Regions from separate parts of the Rhizobium sp. BK379 genome, predicted to be linked through region 1. Evidence: predicted binding sites of a transcription regulator. Region 1 holds the regulator's gene; the other holds the start of a gene.
The links. The regulator PhoB, encoded in region 1, activates phosphate uptake and scavenging genes when phosphate is short. The targets are predictions, from matches to a motif close to TGTCATNNANCTGTCAT.
Positions count from the first base shown of each region.

Region 1 (6,121 bases):
AGCGGATTGCCGCCATAGGTCGAACCATGCGTGCCGGCCTTCATGCCCGAGGCTGCTTCTGCGGTCGCAAGGCAGGCGCCGAGCGGGAAGCCGCCGCCGATGCCCTTGGCAACAGCCATGATATCGGGCGTGACACCCGACCATTCATGGGCAAAGAGCTTTCCGGTGCGGCCGACGCCGGTCTGAACTTCATCGAGAATGAGGAGCAGGCCATGCTCATCGCAGAGCTGGCGGAGCGCCTTCATGAATTCAGGCGTTACCGGGCGCACGCCACCCTCACCCTGCACGGGTTCGATGAGGATGCCGGCCGTCTTGTCGGTAATCGCAGCGCGTACCGCCTCGACATCGCCGAAAGGAACCTGGTCGAAACCGGGGGTCTTGGGGCCGAAACCTTCGAGATATTTTTCCTGGCCGCCGGCTGCGATCGTCGCCAGCGTGCGGCCGTGGAAGGCGCCTTCGAAGGTGATGATATGGAAGCGCTCCGGATGGCCCTTGGAGAACTGGTAGCGGCGTGCCGTCTTGATGGCGCATTCGAGCGCCTCGGCGCCGGAATTGGTGAAGAACACCTTGTCGGCGAAGGTGGCCTCGGTCAGGCGGTTGGCAAGCTTCTCCTGGCCGGGGATCTCATAGACGTTGGAGAGGTGCCAGACCTTGTCGGCCTGATCCTTGAGAGCGGCCACGACATGCGGATTGCCGTGTCCGACAGAGGTAACGGCAACGCCCGCACCAAAATCCAGATATCGCTCGCCGGTTTCGGTGATCAGCCAGACGCCTTCACCTCGCTCGAACCGCAGCGGGGCACGAGAATAGGTATCATAAAGCGGCGAGGCTTCAGCCATGGCGCGATCTCCTTCAATCAGGCTCTGAGGCAACGGACTCCGGCTAAGAAAACCAGGTCCGAAAAATTAAAAATGCCGCCTTTCGGCGGCCTGAAGCACTATTTACTTTTCGCACTGCAATGTCAACAAAACTGAGGATTTAGCGCATGCGTCAAGCCTGCAATCCGCATTACAGGTCTATCAACAGCTAATGTTGCAGAAATGACTCTCCCGGGAAGCAAGTTGGGGAAAACTACGAATTCGGATTCATCGGATTCCTGCGACTCTTGTCACAGAGTCAGGCTCACACTAGGTTAAAGTTCAATTACTAGACTGCATGCGGCGGAACTAGTCACCAAAATTGATCAGGCGTTTCTTGCTTCGGAGGCTTCCGAGGCAACGGTGAGGGATTCTGCCATCACCAACGCGAAAGGTGGAGACAGGGCATGAACTGGACAGACGAGCGTGTCGAAAAGCTCAAGAAGCTTTGGTCGGAGGGACTGAGTGCCAGCCAGATCGCTGCGCAACTTGGCGGAGTAAGTAGAAACGCTGTTATCGGCAAGGTTCACCGGCTCAGTCTTCCCGGCCGCGCCAAGGCCGGCGGCACCGCAACCACGGCGCGTGCGCCCAAGCGCAACACCTCTGCGCCCCGCGCCCCGAACTATGCATCTCGCATCGCCACCCGCACCGTGACGCGCCAGCAGGGCGCAACGATGCTGAAGGAAGAGATCGAGATCGAAACGGTCGAGGAAATGGAATACGTGCCGGCCAAAAACGTGGTCGTGCCTATTTCGCGCCGCCTCGGCCTGACGGAACTGACGGAGCGCACCTGCAAGTGGCCGGTCGGCGATCCGCTGAAGGACGATTTCTACTTCTGCGGCTGCGACTCCCCGGATTCATCGCCCTATTGCAACTACCACCAGCGTCTCGCCTATCAGCCGGTGAGCGAACGCCGCAAGGCTGTCCGGGTCGCCTGAGCAGCGATCTTCCAACAGACGCAATGTATCATCACCCCTCCTCGCCTCGCGCGGAGGGGTGATTTTTTAGCCGGCACAGGAACGCCGGAAAACGGTTCCTGACCACGATCTGCGGAAGGCCGATCTCTGCCTGCATCCACCTGCCTGACAATGCGAGCTTATGTGGCCAAGACCATCGATGCGTTTCAGCCCCATGCTGGCATGGACTGGTGGTCGTGGCGCTGTGGCGCGATTTTCTGATACAGATGCGGTATTCTCGTGGAGTAGCACGGCACACATAGTCGCTTGGGGGGTGCCAATGGAGATCGATATAAAGCGGATGACAATGGGGTTCGTCGGGGCGGGCACGATTACCGAGGCTGTCGTCACCGGATTGGGCAAGACAGCATTTGGCGACACACCCATCGCGCTGTCACCTCGTAACGCAGGCGTCGCCTCCCGGCTCGCGGCGGCAAACGGGAATGTGTCTATCGCTGTGGGCAACCAGGATGTTCTCGACCGTTCCGATCTCGTATTTTTGGCAGTGAGGCCGCAAATTGCCGAGGAGGTCATCCGCTCGCTTCGATTTCGGCCGGGCCACCATGTCATCAGCTTTGTCGCGGCTACGCCAATGGATCAACTGCTGGCGTGGATCGATCGGCCGGTTCGCCTGAGCCTGGCAATTCCACTTCCGTTCGTCGCCGATCTCCAGGGGGCGACTGCGATCTACCCTCCCGACGAGGTCTCCCACACCCTCTTTTCGGCGCTCGGAACGGCGATTCAGGTTGAAGACAAGCAGGAGTTCGAACTTCTCGCGGTGGCGAGCTGCCTGATGGCCAGCTATTTCGGCATCCTGGACGCGACGTCGACCTGGCTGCAGAGCAAGGGGCTCTCGGGAGCGGCTGGCGACGCCTACCTCCGTCAACTGTTTTCCGGCCTCGCCCATGCCGCCCGTTCAAAACCTGTCGCGAGTTTCGATGAACTCATCGGCGAGCATTCGACCAAGGGCGGATTGAACGAACAGGTGCTCGAAGACTTTCGTGCGTTTGGCGGCACTGCGGCTCTGCAAAAGGCTCTTGATCGAATTCTTGTGCGCATTCGTCTGTAAAAAGCAGATCCTTTCGAGGTTCGCTTTCGGCGCCTCGCGTCGGTTTTCATAAGGAGCTAGGGGGGCCAGATAGACAAACGGGCCGCCCGGCAAGCGAGCGACCCGTCTGGACCTCCGATCACTCGGACTAAGCTTAAGCTTCCATGGAATATCCCGCGCCGCGCACGGTGCGGATGACATCCTGCATGTTGGAGAAATTCAGCGCCTTGCGCAGGCGGCCGACATGGACGTCGACGGTGCGCTCGTCCACGTAGATATCATGGCCCCAGACGCCGTCGAGAAGCTGCGAGCGGGAGAAGACGCGGCCCGGCGAGGACATGAGGAATTCCAGCAGGCGGAATTCGGTCGGGCCGAGGCGAACTTCACGGCTCTTGCGATGGACGCGGTGCGTTTCGCGATCGAGCTCGATATCACCACATTTCAGAACGGTGGAGAGCACCTCGGGACGGGCGCGTCGGAGCATCGCCTTGACGCGGGCGACGAGTTCCGGCGTGGAGAAGGGCTTGACGACATAGTCGTCCGCGCCGGTCGAAAGACCGCGAACGCGCTCGCTCTCTTCGCCGCGCGCCGTCAGCATGATGATCGGCAGGCGCTCGGTTTCCGGCCGCATGCGCAGCCGACGGCAGAGCTCGATGCCGGAAACGCCCGGCAGCATCCAGTCAAGGATGAGCAGGTCCGGCGTGCGCTCCTGAAGCCGGATTTCGGCTTCGTCGCCACGAAGGATCGTATCCACCTCGAAACCTTCGGCTTCAAGGTTGTAGCGGAGAAGCACGCTCAGCGCCTCTTCATCTTCAACAACTGCAACTCTTGGGATCATGCGTGTCAGTCTCCTAATGCATGATCCTTAAACCGGGGGTGATTTAAGCAAGGGACCATGCAAGACTCGGAATTGGCTGCGACCCTTGCGCGCCCCGACGGGGCGCGCACGCAATCGGCAGGTCCGGATTACTCCGTGACCGCACCAACGGTATTGGAGCTGTCGTCCTTCGGACGCTCGCCCTCCGGCTGGGCGCCGGTTGCCATATAGTAGATCGTCTCGGCGATGTTGGTCGCGTGGTCGCCGATGCGCTCGATGTTCTTGGCGCAGAAGAGAAGATGCGTGCAGCTCGTGATGTTGCGCGGATCTTCCATCATGTAGGTGAGGAGTTCGCGGAACAGCGAGGTGTACATCGCGTCGATCTCGTCGTCGCGCTCGCGGATGGACTTGGCCTTGTCGGCCGAGCGATTGGTGTAGACGTCGAGCACTTCCTTGAGCTGGACCAGCGCCAGTTCGGAGAGATGCTCGAGACCGCGGGCGAGCTTGCGCGGAACGCCGGTGCTCTGCACCGCGATAACGCGCTTTGCGGTGTTCTTGCCGAGATCGCCGACGCGCTCGAGGTCGGCGGCGATGCGGATCGAACCCATGATCTCGCGAAGGTCGGACGCCATCGGCTGGCGGCGGGCGATCGTGACGATCGCCTTGTCGTTGATCTCGCGTTCAGCGTGATCGAGGATCACGTCGTCGGAAATGACCTTCTGAGCGAGTGCGGTGTCACCGTTGACCAGCGCGCGAACTGCGTCGGCGCCCATCTGTTCGGCAAGACCACCCATCTCGGAAATGCGCCGGGACAGGAACTTCAGATCGTCGTCATAGGCGGAAAAAATATGTGTCGATGCCATGGGGCTTTGTCCTCGAAAATCGGGAAGGCTTCACATTGCCAAAATCAGCCAAACCGGCCCATGATATAGTCCTGGGTGCGCGGATCGTCCGGATTGGTGAACATCTTGTCAGTATCGTTTTCCTCGACCAGGTTGCCGAGGTGGAACATGGCCGTACGCTGTGATACGCGCGCGGCCTGCTGCATGGAATGCGTCACAATGACGATCGTGTAGTTTTCACGCAGCTCGTGGATCAGCTCTTCGACCTTTGCAGTCGCGATCGGGTCGAGCGCCGAGCAGGGTTCGTCCATCAGGATGACTTCCGGGCTGACCGCAACGGCGCGTGCGATGCACAGACGCTGCTGCTGACCACCGGAAAGGCCGGTGCCGGATTCATGCACGCGGTCCTTGACCTCGTTCCAGAGGCCGGCGCGCTGCAGGCTGGTCTCGACGATCTGGTCGAGGTCGGCCTTGGACTTTGCCAGACCGTGAATGCGCGGGCCGTAGGAGACGTTTTCATAGATCGTCTTCGGGAACGGGTTCGGCTTCTGGAACACCATGCCGACGCGGGCGCGCAGTTCGACGACGTCGATATCGGGATCGTAGATATCATCCGTGTCGAGCGTGATCTTGCCGGTGACGCGGCAGCCGTCGATCGTGTCGTTCATGCGGTTCAGCGAACGCAGGAAGGTGGACTTGCCGCAGCCCGAGGGGCCGATCAGCGCGGTCACGGTGTTTTCGCGGATGTTCAGATTGACATCGAAAAGCGCACGCTTCTCGCCGTAATAAACGGAGACATCCTGACCGATCATCTTATACGGAACGTTGCTCATTTTCTGGTCCAGCGCCTTCTCGACTGCGGCTTCCGTCAACATGTTCATGATCTTTACTCCGTTTACCAGCGGCGCTCAAAGCGACGACGCAAGAGGATAGCTCCGATGTTCATGACGATCAGGAACAGGAGCAGGACGATGATGGCACCCGAGGTTCTTTCCACGAATGCGCGCTCGGCTTCGTTGGCCCACATGTAGACCTGAACCGGAAGTGCCGTGGAGGGATCGAGCGGAGTGGCCGGCGCCTGGGCGACGAAGGCGACCATGCCGATCAGGAGCAGCGGCGCAGTTTCGCCGAGTGCGTGGGCAAGGCCGATGATCGTGCCGGTCAGGATGCCGGGCATTGCAAGCGGCAGCACATGGTGGAACACCATCTGCATCTTCGAGGCGCCAAGGCCGAGGGCTGCCGAGCGGATCGACGGCGGTACGGCGCGCAGCGCCGCACGCGTCGCGATGATGATCGTTGGAAGCGTCATCAGGGTCAGCACCAGGCCCCCGACGAGCGATGCCGAACGCGGCAGGCCGGCGAAGTTGATGAAGACCGACAGGCCGAGCAGACCGTAGACGATCGACGGAACGGCGGCGAGGTTGTTGATGTTGACCTCGATCAGATCCGTCAGCTTGTTCTTCGGCGCGAATTCCTCGAGGTAGATCGAGGCTGCGACGCCGATCGGCAGCGAAAGGGCAAGCACGATGAGCATCAGGTAGAGCGAGCCGATGAGGGCGACGCCGAGACCTGCGGCTTCCGGACGGCTGGAATTGCCGTTG
Region 1 covers NZ_JACIAD010000002.1:456,513-462,633, reverse strand. Annotated here, with positions in the region: gene FHT93_RS13270 (aspartate aminotransferase family protein) at 1-839, opposite strand, end outside; gene FHT93_RS13265 (GcrA family cell cycle regulator) at 1,265-1,795, shown strand; gene FHT93_RS13260 (pyrroline-5-carboxylate reductase) at 2,094-2,882, shown strand; gene phoB (phosphate regulon transcriptional regulator PhoB) at 3,016-3,699, opposite strand; gene phoU (phosphate signaling complex protein PhoU) at 3,828-4,541, opposite strand; gene pstB (phosphate ABC transporter ATP-binding protein PstB) at 4,586-5,401, opposite strand; gene pstA (phosphate ABC transporter permease PstA) at 5,416-6,121, opposite strand, start outside.

Region 2 (6,121 bases), 350 kb from region 1:
AACGCGAGCCGGTCTCGCAAAACGACATTATTCGCCGAGCAGAGATATAGTCGTGCGCCGTAGGAGCCCTTGCCGCTGGTGAAGGTCCAGGTCTGCTGCTGGTATTTGTCGCCATGGAAGGTGAAGGCGCCAAGCGATTCTACGCGCTCGATCGCTTCGGGAAGCACATCCGCATTAGCGAAGGCAGCGTGCAGGTCGATTTTCGGCTTTGCCGCCAATCCGGGGACGGACGTGCTGCCGACATGATGAAAGACGGGGGTGAGGTCGGCGAGAAGCGGCTCCAGTTCGCCGACGATCCGGCGGAAGAGAGACGGCCATTCCGGGTCATAGGGGACGACACGAATGGCCATTCTCGTTTCCTGTCTCGTTTAGACGATTTCCTTCAGGAAGCCATCCAGGATGTCGACCATCTTGCGCTCCGCCTCTTCCAGGGAGCCGCTATTGTCGAGCTCCACGACATCGTAATCGCCGCGCACCGTCAGCGGGCCGCGTGCGAGGCGGGCCATGATGTCCTCGTGCGTCTCGCGGCCGCGCGCCTCCAGGCGGCCGGCCAGCACTTCCGGGCGGGCCGTCACATTAATGACCTTTAGCCGCGGGAAAGCAGCCTGGAAACGGTGCAGGGCCGAGCGCGAGCCATTGGCCACGACGAGGTGACCCCTGGAAAGTGCAACGGAAACCTCCGCCGGAATGGCGTATTTGAGACCATGCGCCTCCCACCACACCGCAAAGGCGCCGGACTGCTCCATCGATGCGAATCCCGCATCCGAAACGGCGAGGTGATCCTCCCCACCGGCATCGCCATCGCGAGTGATGACACGGCGGGCAAAATGCACGTCTTCGCGGCGATCGAAATGCCGGGCCGCAAGGTTCATCAGCGTGTCCTTGCCAGCCCCGCTCGGGCCGACGACGACGACCATGATGCCGCGTTCGGCACCAGCGCCCGGATGGGGTTCGTGTGACATCATCATGCGACACGGCGTCCTTCACGCCAGACGGAACGCGTCACCGGCACGCCATGTGAACGGTGGACGCGGACGAGATCGGCACGCAGGCCGGTTTCGATGCGGCCGCGATCGTTGAGGCTGACGGTGCGTGCTGGCGTTGCCGTCACCATTGCAATTGCCTTCGGCAAGGTAATGCCCTCGACCTCGTCGGCAAGAATGAAGGGCGCATGAAGCAGGCTGAGCGGCACATAGTCGGACGAAAGCACGTCGAGAACGCCGAGCTGAGCCAGATCACGCGCGGCGATATTGCCAGAATGCGACTTGCCGCGCACGATGTTCGGTGCGCCCATCAGCACGCTCATGCCGTTTTCGTGCGACAGCCGGGCTGCGTCGATGCTGGTCGGGAATTCGGCCAGGCGAACGCCGTTTTCGATCGCCTCATCGACATGGGCAGATGTGGCATCGTCATGGCTTGCGACGGTGATGCCGCGTTCGGCGCAGACCTTGGAGATCGCGTCGCGATTTGGCGTCGAATTGCGATCGGACTCGGCGATGCGTCTGGCGCAGAAGCGGGCAAACTCCTCGTCGGAAAGACCGCGCTTCTTCTGATAGTAGAAGATGTACTGGTCCATTGTCTGGAACTGGCGCTGGCCCGGCGCGTGGTCCATCAGCGAAACGAGACCGACATAAGGATCGTTTTCGAAATCCGCGAAGTGCTGCAGCACGTTGTCGGCCGAAACCTCGCAACGCAGATGGAGGAGATGTTCGGCGCGCAGGCGTCCTTCCTTTTCGGCGGACTGGATGGCATCGGCCATCTCGCGCATCTCGCCGTGCTCGAAGCCGCCGTCTTCGTCAGCACCCATGCGCAGGCAGTCGAAGACCGTGGTGATGCCCGAGGTGACGATCTGCGCGTCATGGGCCTGGATGGCCGCCGTCTTGTTCCAGCGGATGCCCGGACGCGGCGAATAATGGCCTTCCAGATGGTCCGTGTGCAGCTCGACGAGGCCAGGAATGATGTAGTCGCCCTCAAAGTCTTCGCCGGCTACCGAAATGCCTTTTGAAATATCGGCGATCTTGCCGTCGCGTATCAGGATAGAGCCCGAAAGGATGTCGTCCTCGAGAACGATACGGGCATTTGAAAGAACGGTTTCTTTGCTCATGTCAGAAAATCTTTCAGCTTTTGGCGCCAGCAAGAGGCAGCCATGTGTGAACTTTGAAAGGCGCGCCGCGCGCCTCCTCGCTAAAGACGGCAAGGCCGGAAATGTGAAGCGGCCTGCCGGTGAAAGCTGCAAAACGCTCCGTCAGGATCGCCTTCATCACTTCCGCGCGCTCTTCCGGCACCTGACCGGTCAGCGTCATATGGAAGCCGAAGTCATCCATGACATATGGATAGCCCCAGCGCATGAGATTATTGCGCTGGCTCTCGGAGAGCCTTTCCGGTTTGCGCCTGATAATATCGGCCTCGGAGAGTGCCGCCCGGAATGGCTCGAAAGACTTTACCACCTTTGCGGCGAAATCCTGAAGCGGCTGGTGCAGCGAACCCGGAACAAGTGCGAAGAAGCGACCGAGCTGTCCGAGCACCAGCTCGGGGATTTCAAAGGCCGGCGTCTTGGCGGCAAAATCTTCGACGACCGCCATCAGGTCCTTTTCGGTCACGGAGGAGGCAAGCTCGAAGGGCGCCTTGATCGTCGCGTGGAAACCGTAGCGGCGCGGATCGGCGGTCAATTCGAATTGTTCGTTTGACGGCAATGTCTTGTATTCGGGTGCAGGATAGGTCTCGCCGGTAAAGGCATTGCGGCCGAGCCAGACAGAGGCCGCATCCGTCAGGGAATGATCCTTAGACGGCGAAAAATAGAGAGCGTAGCGCAAGGCTTTTATCCTGGAGATCGTCCGAATGGGGAGCGCAATGTGCATTGATTTGGCGGTGAACCGCAAGCACGCTCCGGCTAAAAGATTTCCATGACAGAATGATGATGACGGCGGGCCGTCATCATCATTTGATCGGGCTTAGTGGCCGGCCTTAGTGCCCATCAGGCGATGGCGCAGTGCATTCGATGCGGTATCGAACAGGAAGACGACGATCAGGATCAGGATGACCATGTATGCGACGTTTTCCCAATTGGAATTGGTGCGCATGGCTTCCCAGAGCTTGAGACCGATACCGCCGGCGCCAACGGCGCCGATGATCGTCGCGCCGCGTACGTTCGATTCCCACTGATAGAGCGTCTGGCTGACGATGACGGGAACGATCTGCGGCATGATGCCGTAGCGATGCACCAGCACGGTCGAGGCGCCCGTCGACTTCACGCCTTCGCGCGGCTTGTTGTCGATATTCTCGAGACCTTCCGAGTAGAGCTTGCCGAGCGTGCCTGTCTCCGTGAGGAAGATGGCGCCGGAACCAGCAAGAGGACCGGGGCCGAAGGCGCGCGTCAGGAACAGCGCCCAGATCAGCATGTCGACCGAACGCAGGAAGTCGAAGAAGCGCTTCAGGGCCTGGTTCAGGAACCTGTTTGGCGTGATGTTGCGCGCTGCCATGAAGGCGAGCGGGAAGGCCGCGAGCGAACCGAGCAACGTGCCGAGGAAGGCCATCACGATCGTCTGGAACAGCTTGGTCCAGACATCGCCATGCTGCCATTCGCTGTTGTTCCAGATATTGTCGAAAGCAAGCGACAGGTTCGACTGATCGGGATGGATACGCGGGCCGGAGACGATGAGACTGATGACCTCGCTTGCCGGCTTGTCGAAGAAGGGCGACTGCGTATCGAAGACGAAGTTCGCCCAGCCGATAAATCGCTTGCGCACTTTCACGCGGTCGACGGAAATGCTGACATCCCCCGCAAAACCGAGATTGGCAAGCACGTTGTCGTCATAGACCGTCATCCAGCCGGGAACCGGACCGACGACTTTCGGTGCGCCGCTGCTGACATCGACCGGCACCGTCATGCCATGGGCAACGATCGTCGTCTGGCTCTTGCTGACCGTCACTGTGCGGCCGCTGCCGCCGACGAGGACCGTGATGCTGCCGTCCGTGTTGGTTTTCAGCCAATCCGGATGCGGATCGTCGCCAAGTGGTGAGAAGCGCGGGTAGCGCGTCTGGATCGTGCCATCGTCCTGGATACGGAATTCCGGCTGAACGTCATAGCTGATCCACTGGCTCATATAGATGCCGAAGCGTTCCCAGTGGGCTTCGGCGATGAGCTTCGGCAGGTCGAAAAACCAGACGGCATAAAAGCCGTAGAGGATTGTCGCGAGCACAATGAGGAGACCGCCGAAACGCTGGCGGAAGGACTTGTGAAAATATTCCGGATAGCGCGTTTCGATCTCATGCATGCGGTTTGCGTCGATGACCGTCATGGCAGCCTCAATGTTGCAGGAGGAAGGCGTGTTCGCCGACGAGCCGGCGGCGCAGCCAGGCGGAGAACTGGTCGACAGCGACAATCGTCACGAAGAGCAGCAGCACGAGCGCCACGGTCTTCGCGCCGAAACCGCGGGAAATGGAAAGCTTGAGCTCTTCACCGATACCGCCGCCGCCGACGGCGCCGATGATGGTCGAAGCGCGCACGTTGATCTCAAGGCGCAGCAGCGCATAGGACGCATAGTTCGGCATGACCTGCGGCAGGGCGGCGAAACGCACGCGCTCCAGCCAGTTCGCGCCGACGGCGCGCATGCCTTCGTCCGGTTTCATGTCGATGTTTTCGGCAACTTCATAGAAGAGCTTGCCGAGTGCGCCGATCGTGTGGAGCGTGATCGCGATAATGGCGGCCACCGGTCCGATCGAGAGGATCGCCGAAAACAGGCCGGCGATGACGATTTCTGGGAAGGCGCGCAGGAATTCCATGATGCGCTTTGTAAAGATGCGCAGCGGCCAGTTCTTCGTCAGATTGCGTGCCGCAAAGAAGCTGAGCGGAACGGCGAAGATGAAGGCGATGATGGTCGAAACGAGCGCGATATTGATCGTGACGATCATCAGCTCGAAATATTCGGGGATGTAGAAGCTGCCCCAGACATAGACGCGGCCATTGGCGAAATTGAATTCTTCGCCACCCTTGTCGTTCGGGCTCGCAATATCGAAAAGCGCGCGCCAGACATCGGTCCAGTCTTTCGGGATAAGCCAGCTCAGGAAGTCGAACAAATGCGGCAGGCGTTCGAAGAAGTGACCTGCATTGCTCTCGTCGGCAAAGCGCACGGAGCTGACGAAAGCTACGATGAGGATCACCAGACCAAGCGCGGTATAGAAACGCCGTCTGGCGATCATCCTGTCCCAAGCGGTGGCGATTTCCTTCGTGCTCTGCATCGGCACATGCTGCTGTGTATCGGCAATAGTCATGAACGCCCCGCCTACTGCATAATTCCTTAATCGGGCTCGATTTAAGGATGAAATTATGCGGCAATTTAGAGTTCTACAGCGTCCTTTGCGCGTCTGACGCGCGGCGCTGTAGTCACAAGAAAAAGGGCGGCCGTTGCCGGCCGCCCTGTATACGGATGGCGCAATCAGCCGCCGATAGCAGCCTTACGAACTTCTACGACAGCGTTGTAGAAGTCGTGCTTGACCGGGGCGTAGCCCTTGTAGTCGCCGCCTTCGATAGCTGCGAAGCACTTGTGGTCCTTCTCCGGCAGGGCCGTGAAGAAGGCGGTCAGCTTCTTCTGCCACTCTTCGCCGAGAGCGTTGCGAACGACGAGCGGGCCGTTCGGGATCAGCGGCGAACGCCATACTTCAACGAGCTTGTTCGGATCGACAGCGCCCTTGTCGACTTCCTTGCGGAAGGTACCGGAGGTGTAGCCGTCCTTGAAGTCGCCGATGCCCGAGCTATCGTCAACAGCAACGTCGACCTTGCCGTCGTAAGCAGCGAGCAGGTTGTTCTCATGGCCGCCGTTGAACTGCGTGGAAGCGAAGAACTTGTCGTTCGGCATGCCCGTGTCCTTCGGGATCTGCGTCAGCGGAACGAGATAGCCCGAGGTGGAATCCGGATCGGCGTAGCCGAGCTTCTTGCCCTTGGCGTCCTTGATCGTCTTGATGCCGGAGGACTTCAGGGCGAGACCGATCGAGTAGTAACCCGTGGAGCCGTCCTTCTGCTGCGTCGTCAGGATCGGCGTAACAGCCTTCGGGTCCTTGATGTAAACGGATGCGTAGCCGGAAGCGCCGAGTTCAGCGAAGTCGAGCGTGCCGCCGAGGAGGC
Region 2 covers NZ_JACIAD010000002.1:108,853-114,973, forward strand. Annotated here, with positions in the region: gene FHT93_RS11495 (GrpB family protein) at 1-350, opposite strand, end outside; gene phnN (phosphonate metabolism protein/1,5-bisphosphokinase (PRPP-forming) PhnN) at 369-965, opposite strand; gene FHT93_RS11505 (alpha-D-ribose 1-methylphosphonate 5-triphosphate diphosphatase) at 965-2,104, opposite strand; gene FHT93_RS11510 (DUF1045 domain-containing protein) at 2,118-2,813, opposite strand; gene phnE (phosphonate ABC transporter, permease protein PhnE) at 2,952-4,298, opposite strand; gene phnE (phosphonate ABC transporter, permease protein PhnE) at 4,306-5,271, opposite strand; gene phnD (phosphonate ABC transporter substrate-binding protein) at 5,436-6,121, opposite strand, start outside.
Region 2: a site for PhoB is predicted at 2,904-2,920, ahead of FHT93_RS11510 (DUF1045 domain-containing protein). Genes of this name have one in related genera too.